Alloalcanivorax dieselolei B5: one gene and its partners. The protein of the gene in region 1 interacts with the protein of each later gene in a pairwise test. Links are inferred from orthologs where the notes say so. Each region holds a gene or a part of one and is shown in the gene's direction. Other genes may lie near its edges.

Evidence for each region.
Region 2: the proteins of B5T_RS09545 (region 1) and B5T_RS17235 interact in binary tests that used the Escherichia coli proteins (3 or more experiments, as listed by UniProt). The link is inferred for Alloalcanivorax dieselolei B5 from one-to-one orthologs.
Region 3: the proteins of B5T_RS09545 (region 1) and ftsL interact in binary tests that used the Escherichia coli proteins (3 or more experiments, as listed by UniProt). The link is inferred for Alloalcanivorax dieselolei B5 from one-to-one orthologs.

What each region holds. Positions count from the first base shown.
Region 1 is NC_018691.1:2,109,331-2,115,271, forward strand. Bases 28-2,841 are described here. They hold B5T_RS09545 (FtsB family cell division protein), read left to right. Parts: upstream 28-1,184; coding sequence 1,185-1,499; downstream 1,500-2,841. Other genes in these bases: eno (phosphopyruvate hydratase), read left to right, coding at 28-1,141; ispD (2-C-methyl-D-erythritol 4-phosphate cytidylyltransferase), read left to right, coding at 1,483-2,217; ispF (2-C-methyl-D-erythritol 2,4-cyclodiphosphate synthase), read left to right, coding at 2,214-2,696; truD (tRNA pseudouridine(13) synthase TruD), read left to right, coding at 2,698-2,841. Also shown: more of eno, read left to right, coding at 1-27; more of truD, read left to right, coding at 2,842-3,765; B5T_RS09565 (protein-L-isoaspartate(D-aspartate) O-methyltransferase), read left to right, coding at 3,805-4,464; B5T_RS09570 (DUF368 domain-containing protein), read left to right, coding at 4,461-5,384; B5T_RS09575 (peptidoglycan DD-metalloendopeptidase family protein), read left to right, coding at 5,419-5,941. UniProt on the Escherichia coli protein: Essential cell division protein. May link together the upstream cell division proteins, which are predominantly cytoplasmic, with the downstream cell division proteins, which are predominantly periplasmic.
Region 2 is NC_018691.1:3,876,739-3,882,865, reverse strand. What follows is about bases 1-3,000. They hold B5T_RS17235 (cell division protein FtsQ/DivIB), read left to right. Parts: upstream 1-1,083; coding sequence 1,084-1,917; downstream 1,918-3,000. Other genes in these bases: ftsA (cell division protein FtsA), read left to right, coding at 1,937-3,000; B5T_RS17240 (D-alanine--D-alanine ligase), read left to right, coding at 129-1,091; murC (UDP-N-acetylmuramate--L-alanine ligase), read left to right, coding at 1-129. In the rest of the region: more of ftsA, read left to right, coding at 3,001-3,172; cell division protein FtsZ, read left to right, coding at 3,348-4,511; lpxC (UDP-3-O-acyl-N-acetylglucosamine deacetylase), read left to right, coding at 4,649-5,563; B5T_RS17215 (hypothetical protein), read right to left, coding at 5,643-6,113. UniProt on the Escherichia coli protein: Essential cell division protein. May link together the upstream cell division proteins, which are predominantly cytoplasmic, with the downstream cell division proteins, which are predominantly periplasmic. May control correct divisome assembly.
Region 3 is NC_018691.1:3,890,736-3,896,813, reverse strand. Bases 1,884-4,834 are described here. They hold ftsL (cell division protein FtsL), read left to right. Parts: upstream 1,884-3,202; coding sequence 3,203-3,466; downstream 3,467-4,834. Other genes in these bases: B5T_RS17280 (peptidoglycan D,D-transpeptidase FtsI family protein), read left to right, coding at 3,463-4,834; rsmH (16S rRNA (cytosine(1402)-N(4))-methyltransferase RsmH), read left to right, coding at 2,268-3,203; mraZ (division/cell wall cluster transcriptional repressor MraZ), read left to right, coding at 1,884-2,250. In the rest of the region: B5T_RS17300 (oxygen-binding di-iron domain-containing protein), read left to right, coding at 660-1,472; more of mraZ, read left to right, coding at 1,807-1,883; more of B5T_RS17280, read left to right, coding at 4,835-5,202; B5T_RS17275 (UDP-N-acetylmuramoyl-L-alanyl-D-glutamate--2,6-diaminopimelate ligase), read left to right, coding at 5,199-6,078. UniProt on the Escherichia coli protein: Essential cell division protein. May link together the upstream cell division proteins, which are predominantly cytoplasmic, with the downstream cell division proteins, which are predominantly periplasmic.

The sequences.
Region 1 (5,941 bases):
ACTGCGTGACGGTGACAAAGACCGCTATCTGGGCAAGGGGGTGACCCGGGCCGTGGGCAACGTCAATTCCGAGATCCGCGAATTGCTGGTGGGCCGCGATGCCGTCGCCCAACGTGAATTGGATCAGTTGATGATCGACTCCGACGGCACCGACAACAAAGGCCGTCTCGGCGCCAACGCGATCCTGGCGGTGTCCCTGGCGACCGCCAAGGCCGCGGCGCAATTCCAGCAAAAGCCGTTGTACGAATACATCTCCGATTTGCAGGACGACGACAACGAGTACTCCCTGCCGGTGCCGATGATGAACATCATCAACGGTGGTGAGCACGCGGATAACAACGTCGATATTCAGGAATTCATGATCCAGCCGGTGGGCGCTCCCACCGTGGCCGAGGCCATCCGCTACGGCGCCGAGGTGTTCCACGCCCTCAAAAGCGTGTTGAAGCAACAGGGCCTGAGCACGGCGGTGGGTGACGAGGGCGGCTTCGCTCCGGACCTGCCCAGCAACGAAGCGGCCCTGGAAGCGATCATGAAGGCCATCGACCTGGCCGGTTACAAAGCCGGTGACGACATCACCCTGGCCCTGGACTGCGCCTCCAGCGAGTTCTACAAGGACGGCCAGTACGTGCTCGCCGGTGAAGGGCGCAGCATGGATGCCGCCGGTTTCAGTGATTATCTGGCCGAGCTGTGTGACCGTTATCCGATCATTTCCATCGAGGACGGCATGGATGAGTCCGACTGGGAAGGCTGGAAGATCCTGACCCAGACCCTGGGCAGCCGGGTTCAATTGGTGGGGGACGATCTGTTCGTCACCAACACCAAGATCCTCAAGCAGGGGATTGACCAGAACGTGGCCAATTCCATCCTGATCAAGTTCAATCAAATCGGTTCCCTGTCGGAGACTCTGGACGCCATCAAGATGGCCAAGGACGCCGGTTACACCGCGGTGATTTCCCACCGCAGCGGTGAGACCGCCGACACCACCATCGCTGATCTGGCGGTGGCCACCGCCGCCGGTCAGATCAAAACCGGTTCTCTGTGCCGCTCCGACCGAGTGGCCAAATACAATCGTCTGATCCGTATCGAAGAGGAATTGGGCCGTGCCGCCTACAAAGGCCGCAAAGAGTTCAAATTCCTGTGAGGAGCGACGGGCGGCCAGCGGCCGCCCGTGATGAGGATTGCCCATGAAACTGTCCCCGGCCCGCCAGGTCATGCTCGCCGTTCTGGCTTTGCTGCTGGTGGTACTGCAGGTGCGCCTGTGGTTCGGGGAGGGCAGCCTGCGCCATGTGGCGACCCTGAAAAAGGAGGTTCAGGCGCTCTCCGAACAAAACCACACGCTCAGTGAACGGAACCGCCTGATGGCGGCGGACGTACGTGATCTCAAGGAAGGCAGCGATGCGGTGGAGGAGCTGGCGCGCAAGGATCTGGGCATGATCCGTGACGGCGAGACCTTCTTCCTGATCCTGGAACCGGACACACCCCGTGACGACAAGCGTTAAGCCTTTCCCTTTGTACGCGGTGGTGCCCGCCGCCGGTGTCGGCGCGCGTATGGGCGCCAGCCTGCCCAAACAATATCTGACGCTGGAAGGCCGCACCCTGGCGGAACATACCTTGCAACGGTTGCTGGCGTTCGCGCCCTTGTCCTGTGTGGTGGTGGCGGTGGCTGAGGGTGACCCCTGGTGGCCGCGATTGTCGCTTAATGGATTGTCGCTCCAGGACCACCCGCGTATCCACACCGTCACCGGCGGCGCCAGTCGCGCCGAGTCAGTGCGGGCCGGCCTCCAGGCGGTGCTGGAACAGGCCCCGGACGCCTGGGCGTTGGTACATGACATGGCCCGCCCTCTGGTACGCCTGTCGGATATCCAGAAGCTGATCGACGGCGTCGGAGAGCAGGGCGGAATCCTGGCCTGCCCGGTGGTGGATACCATCAAGCGGGCGGATCCTGGCCAATGCATCGACGCCACCGTGGACCGCAGCCTGATCTGGCGGGCCCTGACCCCGCAATTGTTCCCTGCCGCGGCCCTCGCCGAGGCGCTGGCGGCGCCGGATGACGCCATCACCGACGAAGCGTCGGCCATGGAAGCGCGTGGCTGGCGGCCGAGGCTGGTGGCCGGAAACGCCGACAACATCAAGATCACGGTACCGGAAGACCTGCCGCTGGCACGCTTTTATCTGCGCCGCCAGGGACTGGACTCCGGCCAGGAGGAGTCATCATGAGCCTGCGTATTGGTCAGGGTTTCGACGTTCACGCCTTCAGTGATGACGGCGATCACGTTGTCCTCGGCGGTATCCGCATTCCCCATGAGCGTGGCCTGAAAGCTCACTCCGACGGCGACGTGGCGCTGCACGCGCTCAGTGATGCGCTGCTCGGCGCCCTGGCGCTGGGTGACATCGGCCATTATTTTCCGGACACCGATCCGCGCTGGAAAGGCGCTGACTCCGCCGTCTTGCTGAAAGCGGTGCTCAAGGATGTCACCGGTCGAGGCTGGCGGCCGCTGAATCTGGATCTGACCATCATCTGCCAGCAGCCGAAGATCGCTCCCCATGTGCAGGCCATGCGTGAACGTATCGCCGACCTGATGGGGCTGGCGCTGGACGCGGTGTCGGTGAAAGCCACCACCACGGAACGGCTGGGCTTCACCGGGCGGGGCGAAGGTATCGCGGTGCAGTCGGTGGTGTTGCTTGAACGAGACTGAGTTGAATGGCGCCGTTTTGAACAACGGCGGCGCCCCGGCGCGGCCGCCGGCCCATGGCGCGCCGCTGGGGCGCGCCCTGATGCGGGAGCAGTTCGCTGACTTTCGCGTCGACGAGGTCATGACAGTGACGCCGGAAGGAGAGGGCGAGCACCTCTGGCTGGAGATCGAGAAAACCGATTGGAACACCGAGGACGTGGCGTTGTGGCTGGCCCAGCAGGCCGGCATTCATCGTCTCTCGGTGGGCTACAGCGGGCTTAAGGACCGCCGCGCCATCACCCGCCAGTGGTTCAGTCTCCATCTGCCCGGCAAACCGGACCCTGACCTGGACTGTCCGCCGGGGGTGCGGCTGTTGCAGGCTCGCCGCCACCGGCGCAAGTTGAATCGCGGTACCCATCGCGCCAATGCTTTCCAACTGCGCCTGCGTCAGGTCCAGGCGGATCCGGCGGCGCTGGCGGAGCGTCTGGCGTTGATCGCCCGCCTGGGCGTACCCAACTATTTCGGCGAGCAGCGCTTTGGCCGGGACGACAGTAACTGGCAGCGCGGACTGATCTGGCTGAGCGGAGAGGGCGAGGCGCCTCGCAAACGCACCTTGCGCGGCCTGTGGCTGTCGGCGGTGCGCTCGGGTCTGTTCAACGCGGTATTGGCGGAGCGGGTGCGCGGCGGCTGTTGGGACCGGCTGCTGGACGGCGACCTTTTGCAACCGGACGGCAGCCGTGGATTATTCGCCGCCGCCGATGAACCGGACGCCGAAACCCGCTTGAGTGCCGGAGAAGTTCATCCCACCGGGCCTTTGCCCGGCGCCGGGGGCATGGCATCATCGGGCGCTTGCCAAATATTGGAACAGACCGTGCTGGCCCCCTGGGTCGCGGTCATCGAGGGATTGGCGGGGCAGGGTGTCGACGCGGCCCGCCGCGCCACCCGCCTGCCGGTGTCCGGCCTCGACTGGGACAGCAGGGACGATACCCTGTATTTATCTTTCCGCTTGCCGGCCGGGGCCTTCGCCACCACCGTGCTGGCGGAGTTGCTGGAGACTCGCGGGCCGGAACGGCGCTCGCGGGAAAGGCTTTGATATCAGGGGGGCGTCTGGCCCCATTGGGATTTTAGCAACATGACAGACCGACGAAGTGGGATTGGCATGACGTCCGCGCGTACCCGGGAACGGCTGATCAGCCGGCTAAGGGAATCGGGGATCACCGATGAACGGGTACTGGAAGCCATTCGCGCCACGCCACGGCATTTGTTCGTGGACGAGGCGCTGTCCCATCAGGCCTATGACGATACCGCCCTGCCGATCGGCCACGGGCAGACCATTTCCCAGCCCTGGGTGGTGGCGCGCATGACCGAGCTGCTGATCGAGCAGGCGATTCCGGAGAAGGTGCTGGAGGTGGGAACCGGCTGCGGTTACCAGACCGCGGTACTGGCCGCTTTCGCCCGTCAGGTCTGTTCGGTGGAGCGGATCCGCCCTTTGCAGGATGCCGCCCGGCTGCGGCTGCGTGAGCTGGGACTGGCCAACCGGGTGCAGCTGCGCCATGCCGACGGCGGCTTCGGCTGGTCCTCGGCGGCCCCGTTCGATGGCATCCTGGTGACCTGCGCCCGTCCGGACATCCCCGAGGAACTGCTTGCCCAACTGGCCGAGGGAGGCCGTCTGGTGATGCCGGTGGGGGATCGCCAACAACGGCTGACCGTGGTGGATCGGCATGGCAACGAACTGGTGTCGCGGGCGCTGGACCCGGTGCGCTTCGTGCCCTTTCAGAGAGGCGTGCAATGACCGCTTTGTTTCGGCCCGGCGTCTACTGCCGGGGCATCGCCATGGGCGCGGCCGACGTGGTGCCCGGGGTTTCCGGTGGCACCCTGGCGCTGATCACCGGCATCTATGAGGAACTGATCGCCACTCTGGGCGGGGTTCGCCCCGGTCTGATCACGATCTGGCGACGGCAGGGATTTGCCGCGTTCTGGCGTGCCGGCAACTTCACTTTCCTGATTTCTCTGTTGGCGGGCATCCTCACCAGCATCGCCTTGCTGGCGCGCTTGATTACCTGGTTTCTGGAACACCATCCGGTACCGGTGTGGGCGTTCTTTTCCGGTTTGATTGCCGCCAGCATCCCGATGATTCTCAAGCCGCTGGTACGAAGAGGCCCTTCCCAATGGGCTACCTTTCTGGCCGGCACTCTGGCGGCGGTGGCGATTTCGCTGGCGCCGGGACTGCAGGGGGCCGGTGCCGGCCCGCTGGTGTTTTTTCTGGGTGGCGCCGTGGCTATCTGCGCGATGATTCTGCCGGGCATTTCCGGCAGTTTTATCCTTCTTTTACTCGGGCTTTATGAGCCGGTTCTGCAGGCGGTGCGTGACGGCCAGTGGTCATTGCTGGCTGCTTTCGCGGGCGGCTGCGCGGTGGGGCTGTTGAGCTTCGTGCATTTGCTGAAGTGGCTGTTGAGTCGTTACCACGACACAGTAATGGCGCTGCTTGGCGGCTTCATGGCCGGTTCGCTGGTCAAACTCTGGCCCTGGCGCATCGGTGACGAAAGTGGCCTCGGAGAGCATTGGCTGACGCCGCATCAATACGCTCAGGCCACCGGCGAAGGGACGCAAATTCTCATCGCCGTGCTTGCCGCTTTATTGGGAATGGCTGTGGTCTGGCTACTTTCCCTGGCCGCACCTGTGCATAATGTCGCCAAGGAGACGACCGACTAAAGGCTTCTACTTGCGCGTTCTGGTCTGGATAACTTTGACACTGTGGCTGGGCGGGTGTGCGGTAAGCAATCCGCCGCCGGTGGTTGACCTGTACGGCAAGTCATCCCGCTCCCAGCCGGTGACTTCCGGCAGCCATAAGGTGGCTCGCGGCGAGACCTTGTATTCGATTGCCTGGCGCTACGGCTGGGACTACAAGTCGCTGGCGCGCGCCAATGGCATCAAAGCGCCTTACACCATCTATCCCGGACAGGTGATCCGTTTCTCCTCCCGCGCCGCGGCAGTACCGAAAACCCGTCCACGCAGTACCGCCTCAAGCAGCAAACCGACGGCGAAGCCGGCCGTCAAGCCGGTCGCCAAACCGGCCCCTCCAGCGACCCCGAAAGTAGTCAGCAACGTGCGTTGGCGCTGGCCGGCGGATGGAGAGCTGGTGCAGCGCTTTTCCTTCGCCGGCAGCGGCCCTCGCGGTATCGCCATCGCCGGGCGTCGCGGTGCGTCGGTAGTGGCCGCGGCGGACGGGGCGGTGGTGTATAAAGGGGTGGGGCTGACTGGTTACGGCA
Region 2 (6,127 bases), 1.8 Mb from region 1 along the record:
CCGGCGAAACTGCCCGCCTTGCTGGAGCACCTGCTGCACGACGGTGATCTGCTGGTGACCCAGGGGGCCGGTAACGTGGGAACGATCGCGCGGGATCTGGCCGAGCGGGTGAGAGGAGAACGGTCATGATGATCGATAACGCCATGAAACAACGATTGGCACGCATCGGTCGGGTGGCGGTGCTGGCCGGCGGCAGCTCGGCCGAGCGCCCGGTATCCCTGAAAAGCGGTGCCGAGGTCCATCAGGCCCTGCGCCAATTGGGATTGATCGCCGAGTTGGTGGATCCCTCGGAAGTGGGGGTCGAGACCCTCAAGGGCTTTGACGTGGCCTTCATCGCCTTGCACGGCCGTGGTGGCGAGGACGGCGTGATCCAGGGCGTGCTGGAACATCTCGGTGTGCCGTACACCGGCTCCGGGGTGATGGCCTCGGCCATCGGCATGGACAAGGTGCGCAGCAAATGGCTGTGGAAAGGCGTTGGCCTGCCGACTCCGGCGTTCCATGTGGTGGGCGCGGATGATGACGGCGAGGCGCTGGCCGAATTGGGCTTCCCGCTGATGGTGAAGCCGGCCCATGAGGGTTCCTCCATCGGCATGGCCAAGGTGGAAGACCAGACGCAACTGCGCAAGGCGCTGGATGACGCCCGCCAGTACGACAGCGAAGTGCTGGTGGAGGCCTGGGTCAACGGCCCCGAGTACACCGTGTCCGTGGTCGGCGAGCAGGTGCTGCCGGCGATCCGGCTGAAGACACCGAATCAGTTTTATGACTACCAGGCCAAGTACCAGTCCAACAGCACCGAGTACCTGTGTCCGGCGGGGCTCAGCGACGAGGACGAGAGCGAACTGCGAGCGCTGTCGCTGCGGGCTTTCAAGGTGGTGGGCTGCCAGGGCTGGGGCCGCGTCGATGTGATGCGCGATGAACAAGGGCGCTGGCAGTTGCTGGAAGTGAACACGGTACCCGGCATGACCGACCACAGCTTGGTGCCGATGGCCGCCCGTGCCGCCGGTGACGAGTTCCCGATTCTGGTGGCGCGGATTCTGTTGGACGCGGTGGACCGGTTCCCGCCGCGCAAAGGAGGTAAACGCCGTGGCTAAGGCGCCTCGCCGTCAACAGGGAGTGCAACCGCGTTCCCGTGGTGCTTCCAGCGTCCGGCGCAAGACGCCCCGGGTGCCGCTGCGTGAGCGCCTGGCGGCGGCGGTGCCGGCGGTGCTGGTGGCCCTGGTGGCGGCGGTGCTGGTGGGCGGCGTGATTTACCTGCCACGGGTGTTGGATCACTACCCGGTGCGCAAGGTGGGTGTGGACGGGGTCACCGACGTCCGCCGTCAGCAGCAGGTGCAGACCAAGCTGGCCACCCTGGTGCGTGACGCCAACTACTTTACTGCGCCATTGGACCGGATCTATGACCAGGCGCGGGAATTGAGCTGGGTGGCGGATGTCTCGGTGCGGCGTCAGTGGCCGGATACCGTGGTGCTCACCGTCACCGAGCGGGAACCGGTGGCGGTGTGGAACGAGACCTTGCTGGTCTCCAATACCGGCGAACCGTTCAAGGCGCTGAAGCAGTACGACCTTTCCGGTCTGCCGCGTCTGAACGGACCGGAACAACGGCTCGACGAAGTAATGAGCTACTACCACAGCATGGCCAAACTGCTCAGCGACATTGGCTTGGGGATCGAGCGGATGGAGGTGAACGCGCGTCTCACCGCCCGCCTGACCCTGAATAACAACATGCAGTTGGTGGTGGATCGGGAACAGTACGTGAACAAGCTGCGCCGCTTCGTGCGGTTGTACCGCGGGGTGCTGAGCACCGACAGTCGCGGCGTGGCCCGGGTGGATCTGCGCTACGCCGATGGCGTGGCGGTCACCTGGCGGGATGACCAGGACGCGCAAGCGGCATCCGCCCGCCGGGCGGGCAAAGTATAACGGATCGAGGCAGGCGCTAATGGCGAACGCAATGGACAACATGATCGTGGGACTGGACATCGGTACCTCCAAGGTGGTGGCGATCGTCGGTCAGGTGACCAGCGAAGGCACCGTCGAGGTGGTGGGCCTCGGCTCGCAGCCCTCCCGCGGCATGAAGAAAGGCGTGGTGGTGGATATCGAGGCCACGGTGCGCTCGATCCAGCGGGCGGTGGAGGAAGCGGAACTGATGGCCGGGTGCCAGATCCACTCGGTCTACGCCGGCATCGCCGGATCCCACGTGCGCAGCCTCAACTCCCACGGCATTGTCGCCATCCGTGACCGGGAGGTGATGCAGGCGGATATCGACCGCGTCATCGACGCCGCCCAGGCGGTGGCGATTCCGGCGGACCAGAAGACCCTGCATGTGCTGCCGCAGGAATACGTGGTGGACAACCAGGAAGGGGTGCGCGAGCCGGTGGGCATGAGCGGGGTGCGCCTGGAAGCCAAGGTGCACCTGGTGACCTGCGCCGTGAACGCGGCCCAGAACGTGGAAAAATGCGTGCGCCGCTGCGGTCTCGAAGTGGAGGACATCATCCTCGAGCAACTGGCCAGCGCCTATTCGGTACTGACCGAGGACGAGCGTGAACTGGGCGTGTGCATCGTCGACATCGGCGGCGGCACCACCGATATCGCCATCTTCACCGAAGGGGCGATCCGGCACACCGCCAATATTCCGATTGCCGGTGATCAGGTCACTAACGATATCGCCATGGCGCTGCGCACGCCGAAGCAGCACGCCGACGAGATCAAGATCAAGTACGCCTGCGCGCTGACGCAACTGGCCGGCGCCGACGAAACCATCAAGGTGCCCAGCGTCGGCGACCGGCCACCGCGCACCCTCAGCCGCCAGAATCTGGCCGAGGTGGTGGAGCCGCGTTACGACGAACTGTTCACCCTGATCCAGGCGGAAATCCGCCGCTCCGGGTACGAGGACCTGATCCCCGGCGGCATCGTTCTGACCGGTGGCTCCTCGAAGATCGAAGGCGCGGTGGAACTGGCGGAGGAGATTTTCCACATGCCGGTACGGCTGGGTACGCCGCAGGGCGTGGCCGGGCTCACCGACGTGGTGCGCAACCCGATTTATTCCACTTCCGTGGGCCTGCTGCTCTACGGGCTGCGGATGGAGAAGGAAGGCCTGAGCGCGCGTGCCCAGGCCGGTGGTGGACAAGTGAACTGGGTCGAGCGCTTCAAGCGCTGGTTCCAGGGCAATTTTTGATGAAAACGCTGGCACGCAACACGCCAGCACGCAGCACGCTGAATCGGAGTGGTTTTCGCGTGTTGCGTGAAGCGTGCAAGCGTGGAGCGATTTCAACGGTTTCAAGACGGGCCGGGCAGGTTGGCCCGATTTGGAAAAAGCAGTAACCAGGGAAGCAACAAGCGGGAGATCAATTATGCAATTCAAACTGGAAGATTCCGTACCCCATGGCGCGGTGATCAAAGTGGTGGGCGTTGGTGGTGGCGGCGGCAATGCCGTGGACCACATGGTGCGCTCTAACGTGGAAGGCGTGGATTTCATTTGCGCCAATACCGATGCACAGGCCCTGCGCAATTCCTCGGCCAAGACCGTGATTCAACTGGGCAGCCAGGTGACCAAGGGTCTGGGTGCCGGTGCCAATCCGGAAATCGGCCGGCAGGCGGCGCTGGAGGACCGTGACCGCATCGCCGAGTTGCTCGACGGCGCGGACATGGTGTTCGTCACCGCCGGCATGGGCGGTGGTACCGGTACCGGCGCGGCGCCGGTGGTGGCCGAGATCGCCAAGGAACTGGGTATCCTCACGGTGGCGGTGGTGACCAAACCGTTCCCGTTCGAGGGCAAGAAGCGCATGCGCTCCGCTCAGGAAGGCATCCAGGCCCTGCGCGACCAAGTGCACTCCCTGATCACCATCCCCAACGAGAAGTTGCAGTCGGTGCTGGGCGGTTCCACCACCCTGCTGGACGCGTTCAAAGCGGCCAACGAAGTACTGCAGGGCGCGGTGAAAGGGATCGCCGATCTGATCGTCCGTCCCGGCATGATCAACGTCGACTTCGCCGATGTGCGCACGGTGATGAGTGAACTGGGTACCGCGATGATGGGTACCGGTATCGCCACCGGCGACAACCGGGCTTCCGAAGCCGCTCAGGCCGCCATTTCCAGCCCGCTGCTGGAAGATGTGGATCTGCGTGGCGCCCGTGGCATCCTGATCAACATCACCGCCAACGAGTCCATCGCTCTGGACGAGTTCTCCGAGGTGGGTGACATCGTCAGCGAGCTGGCCAGCGAGGAAGCCAATGTGATCATCGGCACGGCCATCGACCCGGATATGGGCGACAATATCAGCGTGACGGTGGTCGCCACCGGTTTGGGCGCCCAGCAGGAACTGAAAGTGGTGCGTGGCCGTCAGAACTCGTTGGGCGCGGAAGGCCGGGTGGACTACAACGACCTGGAGCGTCCCGCCGTCGAGCGCCGTCGTGCCGTGCAACAAAGCATGGGCGGTTCCGGCCGTGGCGCGGTGAGTACCGCGGAAGATCTGGACTTCATTGATATCCCGACCTTCCTCCGCCGTCAGGCCGACTGACGGCGGCGCGGCTAACGGCGCGATAGGCACGGTCAATGGTGCGGTAAGAGGATTTTGGGTATACTTATCCTCTTATAACGCTTCGAGGATGGCAGTATCCTTATTTTTCAGGATACCGGTAGCTTTGTGACGAATCGATGATCAGACAACGAACACTCAAAAACGTAATCCGCGCCACCGGCGTAGGGTTGCATACTGGTGAGAAAGTCTACCTGACGGTACGTCCGGCGCCGGTGGACACTGGCATCGTGTTCCGCCGCGTGGATCTGGATCCGGTGGTGGAGATCAAGGCGGGTGCCCACAATGTGGGAGAAACCACCTTGTCCACGACCCTGGTGCAGAATGGCGTCAAGGTGGGCACGGTCGAGCATTTGCTCTCCGCCATGGCCGGGCTGGGGGTCGATAACGCCTATGTGGAGTTGTCGGCACCGGAAGTCCCGATCATGGATGGCAGTGCCGGGCCCTTCGTATTCCTGCTGCAGTCCGCGGGTATCCGTGAGCAGGAGGCGGCCAAGAAGTTCATCCGGATCAAGAAGAAGGTGACGGTGAAAGAAGGCGACAAGGTTGCCACTTTCGTGCCTTTTGACGGATTCAAGGTGACTTTCTCGATCGAATTCGACCACCCGGTCTTCGAGGAACGCGATCAACTGGCGAGCATCGATTTCTCCACGACCTCGTTCGTGAAGGAAGTGGCGCGCGCCCGGACCTTCGGGTTCATGCGTGATATCGAGTTCCTGCGCAGCCAGAACCTGGCGTTGGGCGGCAGTGTCGACAATGCCATCGTGGTGGACGAATACCGCATCCTTAACGAGGACGGTCTGCGTTACGACGACGAATTCGTGAAGCACAAGATGCTGGACGCCATCGGCGACCTGTATCAATTGGGCTACAGCCTGATTGGCGAATTCGTGGGCCACAAGTCCGGTCACGCTTTGAACAACGCCCTGCTGCGCGAACTGCTGAGCCAGCCGGAGGCCTACGAAGTGGTGACGTTCGAGGACGCTGACGCGGCGCCGATCTCCTACGCCGGACCTTTGGCCACCGCCGAATAACGGTGTGCTTCCCCGATCCACCCCGGCCACCCTCCCGCGGCCGGGGTGGGCAGTTACGCCTTTCAGATGATCCTTCCCGTCACTTTTTGACCCGGCTGGCCAGTCGGGCCAGGGCCTCACGCAGACCCGGATCGTCCATGTCACGCGCCGCGCGCGCGATATGAGCCGCGCTTTCCGCATCCAGAACCGGTCCCATGGCACGGTATTTGCCTTCATCTGTGGCGTGCGTGGAGGAACCGGAGCCGCTATCAAGCTGGCGCCGGCCGGTCACCACGATTTTGACGCTGGCGGCGCCGGGCAGAGCCCGTTGCAGCCGGGGCAGATGGAAGCGCAACAACTGCGCGGTGGCGCTGTTTTCCACCAGCGCCAGCCAGCGTTGCGATTCTTCCACCAGCATGACCCGGTCACGCAGCGCGGGCGGCAGGCACGCTCGCGGGTCGCCGCCTTGAGAGGGCGCGGGCTGGGCGCGGGCATTGGCCGCCAGCCGTCCCAATCTGGGATGGCGTTTGAGCAGTGCCCCGAGGTTTTGGGGCCGGTTTGTGTTGGCCATGGTATTTCCTTACA
Region 3 (6,078 bases), 1.8 Mb from region 1 along the record:
GAAGCTTGCTGGCAAGCGAATGGGGTTCGCTCAGGCGCTTGCCAGCAAGCTTCCCACAGAAAAGGCATGAATCGACTTTGTTGATACGCAAATGAATTTTGCATCTCCGCATTTTTCTTTCCGCTGTCAACTGTCCACTATCAACTGTCAACTACTTCTACCCTATCAACTGTCAACTGAATCCACTATGCTGCGCCCGGGTCGGTCAGGCAGCCGCTGGCGGGAAACCGCTGGAGGAAAGTCCGGGCTCCACAGGGCAGGGTGCCAGGTAACGCCTGGGGGTCACACTGGTGACGGTGTGGCTACGGCCAGTGCCGCAGAAAATAGACCGCCTGTTCCTTCGGGGGCGGGTAAGGGTGAAAAGGTGCGGTAAGAGCGCACCGCGCTGCTGGTAACAGCGGTGGCAGGGTAAACCCCACCCGGAGCAAGACCAAATAGGGATCCAATGGCGTGGCCCGCGCTGGATCCGGGTAGGTCGCTAGAGGTCCCCGGTGACGGGGATCCCAGATGAATGGCTGCCCACGACAGAACCCGGCTTATCGACCGGCCCACCTTATTGCCTCAATGTCGGGACCCGTCCTGGACGGGTCTTGATACAGATCAAGTACCCTCCGTCGCGCCTATGCAAAATACTTGATTTACATCAAGGAGGAGGCGCGATGACACGGGCGGATATTCTGTTCCAGCAGGGCGATCACGTGGTGGCCAGGTTTCATGATCTGGTCCAGGGCGAAGGCGTGCAGGCCAATCAGTTCGCCATTCGCCATGGTGAGCAGGGGGCCCTGATCGACCCCGGCGGCGATCTTACCTATACCCCTCTGACCATCGAATTGAGCCGCCATCTCAACCTGCGTGATCTCACCTACATTCTGGCGTCCCACCAGGACCCGGATATTATCGCCTCGCTGCCCCGCTGGATGTTGCATTCCCACTGCAAGGTGGCGGTGTCCCGGCTATGGTCGCGGTTTCTGCCCCACCTGGCGTCCACTTTCGTCACCTCGCGGGTGGGCGAGCAATGGCAGGAGCGGATTCTGGCGCTGCCGGACAAGGGAGCGGTATTGCCGTTCGCGGATTCGGAACTGTGGGCCTTGCCCGCCCACTTCCTGCATTCAGTGGGTAATTTCAGTTTTTACGATCCGGTAAGCCGTATCCTGTTTTCCGGGGATATCGGCGCCTCTCTGGGTGGGGAGGAAGGCGAGGTAGGCCGTTTCGAGGATCACATTCCGGCCATGGCCGGCTTTCATCGGCGCTACATGGCCGGCAATCGTGCTTGCCGCTATTGGGTGCGCATGGTGCGGGAATTGAATCCGGCAATGATCGTGCCGCAGCACGGAGGTTATTTTGCGTCTCGAGTGACCATTGGGCGCTTTCTGGATTGGTTGGAACGGCTGGAATGTGGCCCCGACTTGATGGGGGTGAAGGATTACCGGCTTCCCGGGAGAGTTGGCGCTCACCCAAAAAGAACGAAATAGAATTTGCAGTATATTTTATATATGCAAATGATCTAACACTTAAAGTGCTTTCTCAGCTCCAGAGCGCAGCTGTCTGATTAGTTTCAGAACCAATTTCCCTTCCTTTATTCCCCTTTCAATGTGACACAGCTAACAAACTGATTTTCAAGGAATTTCTTTTACATTCACCAATGTCGTGAAACTTGACTTGTGAAAAGCGCTGGCCATAGAGTGTCGCAATGTGGTGAAAAGTGGGATGAAGTGGGAAAAAGGCTTCGTCCGGTGTGACGAAGTGGGACGGACCGCCGCTCCCAATGCTTCGACATAAAAGGGCCGACATAGAAGGGGAAGGCCAGTGTTCAATGGGCGTACCGCGCTCAATCTGGATGCAAAAGGTCGGCTGACCGTGCCGACGCGCTACCGTGAGTCGCTGAACAGCGCTTGCGGTGGCCGCGTTGTGCTTACTCAGCACCCCTATGACGCCTGTCTGGTGATGTACCCGTTTCCCGAGTGGCGCGAGATCGCCCGGCAGGTGGCCGCGCAGAGTGACGCCCACGCCCAGGTTCGTGCGTTGAAGCGCCGGTTCCTGGGGCAGGCGGTGGAAATGGACATGGACGGCAATGGCCGTCTACTGGTGCCGCCGGAACTGCGGGACGTGGTCGGGCTGGAGAAGCGCGCCATGTTGGTGGGTCTGCTGCACCGCTTTGAAATCTGGGCCGAAGACACCTGGAACGAACTCGAACAGCAGAACCTGGACCAGGAAGCCATGCCCGAGAGCGTGCAGGCTCTGTCGTTCTGACGCCGCGAGGTCATGGCATGAACAACGGGAAGCAGTACGCGCACCAGCCGGTGATGCTGGAGGAGGTACTGGAAATGTGGTTCACGCGGGACGACGGCTTCTATGTGGACGGCACCTTTGGCCGCGGTGGCCACAGTCGTGCCTTGTTGTCCCTGCTGTCGCCCGCCGGGCGCCTGACGGGCGTGGACCGTGACCCGCAAGCGGTGGCCACCGGTGAGCAACTGGAAGCGGAAGATTCCCGCTTCCGTATTCATGCCGGCCGTTTTGACTGTCTGCCGGAACTGGTGAGTGAGGCCGGGCGGCCGATTGACGGTCTGTTGCTGGATCTGGGTGTGTCCTCGCCGCAACTGGACGACGCCAGCCGCGGGTTCAGTTTTCTGCGCGACGGCCCCCTGGACATGCGCATGGATCCGGGCAGTGGCGAAAGCGTGGCCGACTGGCTGGCCCGCGCCGATGAAAAAGATATCGCCGACGTGTTGTATCGCTTCGGCGAGGAGCGCAAGTCGCGGCGCATTGCCCGTGCCATAGTCGCGCGCCGCCAGGAAACGCCGTTGCGGACCACCCGCCAACTGGCCGATCTGATTGAGTCGGTGCTGGGCAAGGGCGATCCGGGCAAGCATCCGGCGACGCGCAGCTTCCAAGCCCTGCGCATCCACATCAACAGGGAGTTGGAGGCGCTGGAAGCGACTCTGGCACAAACGCTCGAGACGCTCGCCATCGGCGGGCGTCTCGCCGTTATCAGCTTCCATTCTTTGGAAGACCGGCTGGTGAAGCTGTTTATCCGCGACCAGTCCGGCATGGCGCCCCGGGGGCGGGGTGGACTGCCGCTGGGTGAGGAAACACCTCAGCGGCTACGGCCGCTGGGTAAGGCCCGGCGCGCTGGCGAGGAAGAAGTGCGGCATAACCCACGCGCCCGCAGCGCGGTGCTGCGCGTGGCGGAGCGGGTGGCCTGATGGCCCGCTGGCTGCATTGGCCGTTGCTGATCCTGGTAGTGGGGTCGGCATTGGGCGTCAGTTATACGGTGCACGAGGCACGCCGCCTGACCGATGAGAGTCAGCGGCTGCAACGGCGCCAGGCGCAACTGGAAACCCAGTGGGGCCAGTTGCTTTTGGAACACAGCACCTGGGGCAGTTACGCCCGGGTGGAGAGCCTGGCCAGAGAAAAGCTGGGCATGAAAGTCCCGACCACCGATGAGCGAGTGTTGACACGGCCATGAGCGCCAACAAACGCAAAGCGACACGCAAACCGGTCGCCAGCAAACGCTGGACCGGCAGACGCTGGCACCTGGTGCTGGCGTTCTGGCTGGTGTGCGCCGCTGTGCTGGTGGTGCGGGCGGTGGATCTGCAGGTGGTCGAGCACGACTTCCTGGCTCACCAGGGCGATATCCGTAATTTGCGGGTGGAGCCTCTGGCCGCCAATCGGGGTGTGATTCGTGATCGCAATGGCCGGCCGCTGGCGGTCAGTACCCCGGTGGTGACGCTGTGGGTGAACCCCCAGGAAGCGATGGAGAATCAGCAGCAATGGTCCAAGCTGACCGGCAACCCGATTATTGACCGGGCGCATTTCGCCCGGCGCGTGAAAGCGCACCCCAGCCGGGAATTCATCTATCTGGCCCGGGGGTTGGCGCCGGAACAGGCGGAATCCGTACTGTCCCTGGGCGTGCCGGGTATCTATTCGCTGACCGAGTACCGCCGCTATTACCCGGCCGGTGAAGTGACCAGTCATGTGGTCGGGTTCACCAACATTGATGAGCAGGGCCAGGAAGGCGTGGAACTGGCCTTCGACAAGCAGCTCACCGGCGCGCCGGGCCGCAAGAAAGTGGTCCGTGACCTGCTGGGACGGGTGATTCAGGACATCGAACTGATCGAGCCGGCGCGTCCGGGTGAAGATGTCACCCTGAGTCTGGATCTGCGGTTGCAGTATCTGGCGTACAAGGAGCTGATGTCCGCGGTGCAACGTTTCGGTGCCACCGGTGGTTCGGTGGTGGTGCTGGACGTGAAGACCGGCGAGGTGCTGGCCATGGTCAACCAGCCGGGCTACAACCCCAATAACCGCAGCGGCATTAATACCGCCAGCCTGCGCAACCGGGCCGTCACCGACCTGTTCGAGCCTGGCTCCACGGTGAAACCGTTCACCGTGGCCGCGGCCTTGGAGCAGGGCATGGTGACTCCCGCCACCGCCATTAATACCCACCCGGGCTATCTGCGTGTGGGGCCGAAAACCATTCGCGACCATCGTGATTATGGCGTCATCGACGTGACCACGGTGCTGACCAAGAGCTCCAACGTGGGCACCAGCAAACTGGCGCTGTCCATGGACCAACAGGTGCTGCCAGCCATGCTCGAGCGGTTCGGCTTCGGCCAGCCCACCGGCGTGCGCTTTCCCGGCGAGAGCGGCGGGGTGCTGCCGATCCGTGCCAAGTGGCGCGATGTGGAGCGGGCGGCGTTGTCCTACGGCTATGGCGTCAGCGTGACGGCTCTGCAACTGGCACAGGCCTACGCCATTCTCGGTAATCAGGGGCGCCGGGTGCCGCTGTCCATGGTCAAGGTGGATGAAGCGCCCCAGGGCGAGCGGGTGATTGGCACGGATACCGCCCGTGCCATCGTCGATATGCTGGAAACCGTGGTCGGCCAGTTGGGCACCGCCCGCCGTGCCCGTATCCCCGGTTATCAGGTGGCGGGCAAGACCGGCACGGTGCACAAGCTGACCTCCACCGGTTACGCCGAACACCGCTACCAGGGGATTTTCGCTGGCCTGGCGCCGGCCACCGATCCGCGCATCGCCGCCGTGGTGGTGATCGATGATCCGGATCAAAGCGCCTATTACGGCGGTCTGGTGGCGGCGCCGGTATTCTCCACTATTGTCGGCGGCGCCCTGCGCGCCATGCACGTGCCGCCGGACAAGCCGGAAGGGGTCATCGCCGGTGAGCCGGACGGGGAGGGTCGCACATGATCACCCTGGGCCAACTGCTGACCGATCTGGCATTGCCGGCCGACCTGGCCGGCTTGCCGGTTATGGCGCTGCGGCTGGACAGCCGGGCGGTCCGCCCTGGTGACGTGTTCCTGGCGGTGCCCGGATTCCGTGCCGATGGCCGCAGTTACATCGGTGCCGCCGTCGAGGCCGGGGCCGGGGCCATCCTGCAGGAAGGCGATGCCTTTACCGTTAACCAGAGTGGCGCGGTGCCGCGCATCGAGATTCCTGCCCTGGGGCGTGAAGTCGGCACCCTGGCAGCCCGCTTTTACGGCTGTCCCGCCAACCATCTGAACATTGTCGGAGTGACCGGCACCAACGGTAAAACCAGCATTACCTGGTTCCTGCGTGACGCCCTTGACGCCGTCGGCCACCGCTGTGGTCTGGTTGGCACCCTGGGCGTGGGGCTGAAAGGGGACGAAGCGGATACCGGCCACACCACGCCGGACCCGATCACGCTGCAGTCGGCGTTGTACGGTCTGCGGGAAAAAGGCGCCGATTACGTTGCCATGGAAGTGTCCTCCCATGCTCTGGATCAGGGGCGCCTGGGGGACACCCGGGTGCCCTGCGCGGTGTTCAGCAATCTCAGCCGCGACCATCTGGATTACCACGGCAGCATGGACGCCTATCTGAACGCCAAGCGTTCTCTGTTCACCCGTCCGGGGCTGGCCATGGCGGTGATCAACACCGACGACGAGGCCGCTTCCACGCTGGTGGCCAGCCTTGATGATGGTGTGCGTTGCGTGACCTTTGGATCCACCGATGGCGCCACCGTGCGTTGTCTGGAACATCATGCCCTGCCAGAAGGCATGGAAATGGTATTGAGCGTGGGTGGCGAGCCGTTGTCCCTGCGTCTGC